2 regions of the Paenibacillus sp. HGF5 genome follow, and region 1 is predicted to be linked to the other one. Evidence: riboswitches for the same ligand, from Rfam matches in the RefSeq annotation. Region 1 holds a riboswitch; the other holds the start of a gene.
What was found. A riboswitch is a leader RNA that binds a small molecule or an ion and turns the genes downstream of it on or off. The one in region 1 is predicted to bind cyclic di-AMP.
Positions count from the first base shown of each region.

Region 2: it holds a riboswitch for cyclic di-AMP, as region 1 does, so the genes downstream of both, HMPREF9412_RS16835 (TrkH family potassium uptake protein) here and HMPREF9412_RS29380 (C40 family peptidase) in region 1, are expected to answer to the same signal.

Region 1 covers NZ_AEXS01000174.1:52,924-56,337, forward strand. Annotated here, with positions in the region: gene HMPREF9412_RS29370 (M1 family metallopeptidase) at 1-719, shown strand, start outside; gene HMPREF9412_RS29375 (hypothetical protein) at 731-1,558, shown strand; cyclic di-AMP (ydaO/yuaA leader) riboswitch at 1,904-2,039, shown strand; gene HMPREF9412_RS29380 (C40 family peptidase) at 2,044-2,517, shown strand; gene HMPREF9412_RS29385 (GNAT family N-acetyltransferase) at 3,025-3,414, shown strand, end outside.
Region 2 covers NZ_AEXS01000107.1:6,626-10,039, forward strand. Annotated here, with positions in the region: gene HMPREF9412_RS16830 (potassium channel family protein) at 1-493, opposite strand, end outside; gene HMPREF9412_RS16835 (TrkH family potassium uptake protein) at 510-1,850, opposite strand; cyclic di-AMP (ydaO/yuaA leader) riboswitch at 1,914-2,058, opposite strand; gene HMPREF9412_RS16840 (CPBP family intramembrane glutamic endopeptidase) at 2,350-3,414, shown strand, end outside.

The sequences.
Region 1 (3,414 bases):
AGGCCTTTGCAACCTATGCAGAAGAAAGAGTGATGGAGAAGGAATACGGCATTACCTCCAACACCGCTGCTCAAGGAGCATCGATTACCTCCCCTGCCCCGCTGAAGATGGAGTCCTGGAAATACAGCTCACACGAGAACTACGCGCTGAATGTTTACACGAGAGGCAAGCTGGTGCTGCAAGGCATTGAACGGCAGGTCGGTCCACAGATGATGGGGAAAATCATGCATACCTATGCCCAGAAATACCGGTTCAAGCACCCAACCACGTCAGATTTTCAGAAAGTCGTCGAGCAAGTAAGCAAAACCTCCTGGCAATCGTATTTTGACCAATATGTATATGGAAGCCAAATGGCCGACGTCGCCATCGATGTGATCAAAACCAAAAATGAAGGCACGTCAGACCATCCGCGGTATGAATCCACGGTCAAGATCACGAGCAAGGACGGAGATATAACCGATGTGCCTATCGTGTTCGCCTTTGAGGACGGCAAAACGGTGGAGCGAACTTGGAGCGGCAAGGACGGTAAAGTTACGTACACCCTGGAGTACAGCACTCCGCTCGCCTGGGCTATGGTTGATCCGAAATACTCCATTGTTCTGGAGAATAGACACATCAATAACTATATGAAGGCAGGAATGGATCCGAAAGTGGTCACACGCTGGAATCTCAGTATTACCAAGCTTGTGGAGACGTTGTTCGGCAGCCTGTCATGGTGAGGGGGGAGCACATGAAAAGTTATGCAGGCCAAGGCTGGATCAGTGTTAAAGACCAATTATACGTCTCCATTCTGCTGTTCTTGTACCGCATGCTGTGGGGATATTGCCTGTACCGGCTTGTAAAATCGGCAGTCGTCCCCCTGCTGATGCGGTATCCGGATTCTGCCCCTAACGAGCTTAGTCGCCTGTTATTCTTCTACGAGGGCGAGATGAGTCTATCGTTAAGCGGCACGGTCCATACCTATGGTTGGCTTCTGGCCGCTCTGCTCCTGATCCGGATGGTATGTACCCCGCTCATTCGGGCAGGCATCTTCTATAACCTCCATCAGGAGGCCAAGGGCGAGCGCGGATTATTCTTCTTCACCGGCATGCAAAAGCTGTGGAAGCCCGTTACGGTATTCTATCTGATCGAACTTGTTCTTACCTTTGTGCCCGGATACTGGATTCTGCCCAAAATCCTTCCTATCCTGCTGAACGGGATCCATGAGCCGGTTCTGCTGCTTCGTGCGCTGCCTCATGCAGCCGGCTGGTTTCTGTACGCCTATCTGATTCGCCTGTTATTGCTCTATATGCAATTCGGCCGTACGGACAATTCCGGCATGATCAGCTCCGTTCTTGCGCTCTTCCGCCGACTGGGCACGGCCGTGCTGTTATCCCTTACCGTTAGCGGATCAGCCTGCGTCATTCTTTTGCTCCTGAGTTCGGCATCGCTCTTCTGGGCCGGATTGATCGGCTTGATTGTTCAGCAAGCCTCCTATTTTCTAAATGGACTTTTCCAAATTTGGGCAATTTCCGCCCAATACCATTTGTGGCGGGATTCTTCCTCGCAGCATGCCTAATCGTTACATTTCGTTACCATCTTATGATGAACAAGCTCGTAAATATGCTGTAATCGGAAGCGACACATTTCTCTCTCGGATTTGATTTTACAAAGAATAGGAGCCCGTTTTTCCTCAATATTACATTTTCCGATGGCCAAATTACAAAAAAACCTGATCCCGCATGACGGGGACAGGTTTTTTTGTATAAAAATGAGCTTTCCTCATTTGCCAAATTGTTAATACTCTGCTAAAATAACGAATATGTTAGTAACAACTTTGTCATCTTTACTGTAACTTTTTGCTGGAACTATGTAATTTCGTTAGCATGTTGGAACGTCAGACGTCTATGAATGGGTTCATCAACATTTTAAGGAGCCGAATTCCCATGATTGGGAAGCGGGGGATCCGTTTTGGGTGAATTGATCTCGCAAGAGAGGGATCATAGGGGACCTTCAACCGAACCCTTAAGCTAACCTCGCAGGCAATGGAAGGAGCTTTTTGTTTTGAAAAAGAAGTTAACGGCCATTTCTCTAGGCCTGGCCCTCGCACTCACATTAGGGACCGGAAGCGCTTTCGCCGATTCCAAATTAAATACTGCAATCAAACCAGCCATTGGTGTCTCTTATAAAACAGGTGGAACCACAACGAATGGTTTTGACTGCTCCGGATTCACCAGCTATATCTACAAGAAACTTGGTCTGAGCCTGCCACGCACGTCTGCAGCTCAATACAAAGTCGGTACGGCCGTAGCCAAGAGCAAGCTGAAAGCTGGCGATCTCGTGTTCTTCAACACATCCGGCAGAGGTGTATCTCATGTGGGTATTTATGTTGGGGGCGGCAAATTCGCTCATTCCTCATCCTCGCGCGGTGTCATCATCAGTCCGCTGAGCCAGAGCTATTACGCCAATCGATACGTAGGTGCTAAGAGAGTCATGAGTCAGTCTACGTACAAGTCTGTAGCTGTGAACTACAATTAATTATTGGAACTTCATTGGTTTATCCTTTACAAGAAGCCCTGGGCGTATGAGATTGTGCCGATCTCATCCAGCGGCTTTTTCTTTTGTCTGCTCTGTGTATACCTTTATAACGTTTGGGACAACGAAAAAGTTCCCACTTTTCGAGAAAAAAAGAAAATTATTATGCGAATTCACTTCGCTTCCTCATGTCGTTGCATCTTCTACCCTTTATATACCCTCCTCTTCCTTCATTAAACACCCTAATGGAAAAATATTGATTTTATTTTCTGAGGACCACTACGAGCAGCGATACGTAGGTGCCAAGCCCATCATGAGCAATGATCAGAATGAAAAGTCGACCGGAGAATCCTCCTAAGCTTCGATGGGTCTTATCCTCATCCTGCCTATACATACCCTTTTGCCCGTCAATGGAGGCCTACTTCTCTCGGACGGGCTTTTTGATGCGGCTAGAATGTTTGAGAAATGGGGTATAATTTAATTTGTAATTACGACAGGGGGACTTTGCCAATGGATGCAGCACCGATTTCATTTCACACGGTGGTCATGCTTGAAGAGCATGCGAAAGAAATATGCGCCTGGACCTATCCTCCTCCCTATAACATTTACGGTTTTCTTCCATGGGAGCAGATGAAAGGGCTTGGGATCGAGTTTGGCGATCCGGACATCCGCCGGGAGCAGTACATTTCGATTTTGGATGAACGGAAGACTCTATGGGGATTTGCACAGCTGTTTCCGATGCATGAGGTTACGCGAATCGGGCTGGGCATGCGGCCTGATTGGTGCGGGCGCGGAATGGGTAAACGGTTTATGCAGACGATTGTCCGGGAAGCGAGGCGGAGGCGGCCTGCCGATGAGATCGACCTGGAGGTAATGACCTGGAATGAACGCGCGATCCGC
Region 2 (3,414 bases), on a different contig from region 1:
TCAGCGTTTTCCCGTCCATGCAGTCCGTGACCGTCATCTCCACAATCAGATAATCCTTGGATAATTCGATATAATCAAGCAGGTTTGGCGTCACGAGCTGGTGCGCTACCCGGATCCCCATATCCCGCTCGGGAAAGATGACCCGGTCCACGCCAAGCTTCTCCAGCGCCCGGCCGTGCAGCACCGATATCGCCTTGGCAACGACCATCGCGACACCCAGCTCTTTCAACAGGATGGCGGAGAGGATGCTCATCTGAATGTCGTTCCCGATCGCAACGATCCCGCAGTCGAAGTTGCGGATGCCGAGCGATTTAAGCACTTCCTCATCCGTCGCGTCCGCCACCACCGTATGCGTCAGCAGCTCGCTCATGTCCTCGACGACCTCTTCGTTCCGGTCGATGCCGAGCACCTCATATCCCTGTTCCATCAGCTCCAGCGCCAGACTGGCGCCAAATCGCCCCAAACCGATGATTGCAAATTGCTTTGGTTTCATGTCTCTCCTATACCCCTTATCCAATTATCATTTTGCCTTCCGGATGACGATATAATTCTTTACCCTTTTTCGGCCCTAGTGCATAAGCAAGCGTCAAAGGCCCCAATCGACCCGCAAACATCGTAAGGCTGATCAGGATCTTGCCGAACACGGTCAAATCGGGCGTTAAGCCCATGGAGAGACCTACCGTACCGAAGGCGGATGTCGTTTCGAATAGAATCTCCAGGAAGTCCCCTTCCTCTGTCGTCGACAGAATCATCGAGACGGTTAGAACGAGCAGCAGGGCCAGCAAGGCAATGGTCAGTGCCTTCAGCACCCGCTCCTGGGCCAGGCGATAACGGAACATGACGATGTCTTCCCGCCCGCGCATCATCGCAATGACCGCCCCTACCATAATGGTAAAGGTCGTGGTTTTGATGCCGCCGCCGGTTGACCCTGGAGATGCTCCGATAAACATCAGGATGACGATAAAAAATTGCGTTGCCTGTCTGAGCCCCGTAATATCTATAGTATTCGCGCCCGCCGTACGCGGCGTTACGGATTGGAATAACGCGCCAAAGAATTTCCCGCCCCAGTTCAGGGAACCCAGCGTTCTCGGGTTGGTAAATTCAAATATGAGAATGACGATAAATCCGACCGCAAGCAAGGCAGCCGTCATCGTGAGCACCACCTTGGAGTGCAGGGAGAGCCTCCGCTGTTTTCGGTAATCGATCAGATCGGAGAGCACAATAAATCCAATGCCCCCGGAAACAATTAAGAACATCACGACGAAGTTGACTACCGGATCGTATACATACCCGGTCAAACTCCGAAAATCGCCAAACAAATCGAAGCCGGCGTTGTTAAACATCGTCACCGCATGAAAAACTCCGTAATATATCGCCCGGCCCAGCGGCATTTCAAACGCCCAACGAACCGATAAAAGGACTGCGCCGCAGGCCTCGATGACGAGCGAGTACAGCAGTACTCTGCGTATCAGCCTTACGATGCCTTCCATCGAGGACTGATTCATCGCTTCCTGCAGGATTAGACGGTCTTTGAGCGATATGCGTCTCTTCAGAACCAAGGCGAATAAAGTAGCCATCGTCATGAATCCGAGCCCGCCGATTTGAATCAGCAGCATGATCACGACTTCTCCGAAGGAACTGAATGTCGTTCCCGTATCCACCACGACCAGGCCCGTTACGCACGTTGCCGAGGTCGAAGTGAACAAGGCGTCAGTAAATCCAAGCGGTTCGCCCGTCGTCGTCGAGATTGGCAGCATTAACAGCCCGGTCCCGATGAAGATGATGGCCGCAAAACCAAGCACGAGAATTTGGGGCGGAGACAATGTAAGCCAGTTTAATTTAGCGTTCAATCGGACACCTTCTTTAAAAAAATCAACGAAAAAAGACACTGGAAAACGCAGTGCCTTTCGGTCTGGTTCCTGTGCAACAGCCTACGAGGTTAGCTGACGGATTCGGGCATTTCCACAGGTCGCCCTATTCATTATTCCGGGAATAATGAAATTCACCCCAATTACATGGTTCCCCCATTTTCATTACGAAATTCGGCTGGAATATTCGGTTCCTTCAAGCATGATGTGATTATAACTCAATCCGGTACGTAAACCCAATGCCGTTTTTCGCCCGAAATATCTTTAAAAGAGCGCGAATTGGGCATATTCAAGAATACAAGCGTAGGGTTCTCTAACGTTTTCGAAACCTTTCATTCATTTTCATCGATTTATTTCAATATTCCGATAATTGGGATAAGCTGCTTATGGCTTTCATACTATGTTATATTGACTCTATGCGTTCTTAATCAGGCATATCGAATACCAGTGGGAGTATCAACTTTCTTAGAGGAGGAATTTCATGAATCGTGCAAGAGAGCCCTTGAAGCTGAAGCCCAATCTGAAGCAGCTCATCGCGCCTGCCGCAGTCGGCCTGATTCTGTTCCTATTATTTCAGGTATTTCCGTGGGCGAATCCGGACGATACCGAGATGGCCTCGCCGGATATCATTTCCAAGGAGCAGGCTCGGCAGGCAGCTTCAAGGTTTGCTCAGGAGCATCTGCAGTTTGCGGCTGCGGACACGGACGAAGCCTTGGTTACATATCAATCCAAATCGGAACTTTACGGATATCTGGCGAAGGAGAAGAGACTTTCGGAATATAACAAAACCTATGAAGCCAAATATCCCTATGACGTATACCGCGTTCGCTTCAGCGAGCCTGGAGGCGATGCCCTCAATGTGGACGTGCACATGCAGAATTCCGGCATCGTCGGATTCTCGTATGATTATGCCCGCTCCAGCTTTGACCGGATCGAGCTGAACAAGGGCGAAATTCAGAGGCAGATGCTGCTCGTCGTTGAGGACGGCATGACATTGGCCGAGAAGCAGGCGCTGGCCGAGCCATGGCTTCAGCGGGCGGGTTATGACCTGTCGAATCTGGAGCTGGTTACGAAGGAAGGGGAGCCCCGTCTCAAATATGTGGACCCTGAATCCAGGATCGGGGACTCCAGGCTGGAGCACCGCTTCACCTTCGAGCAGGGGAAATTGCGCTCTTATGAGCCCTCCTTCTCGGTCCCGGCCGCCCACTCCGCTTATGTCAACAAGCAGACGCAGGATGCCACCCTGCTGACGCTCGCCGGGTACGGCCTGTTCACCCTAATCCTGGGCATTCTTGCGATTGTGTACAGCGTAAAGACCAGGGCCTACACCTCGTTTAAGCGCGGCCTGTTCTTATCGGCGCTGCTGTTCGTCATTCAGATGCTGAACACGTACAATCTGATTCCCGTTTTCAAATCCGAAGGCATGTCGCAAACCGGCGTGCTCGGGATGATGATTTTCTATGCCGTCTATTCGCTCGTTTTCTCCGCCCTGCTCTATTTCTCCCTTGTCGGCGGCAGCGGGCTGTGGCATAAAGAAGACGGGCTC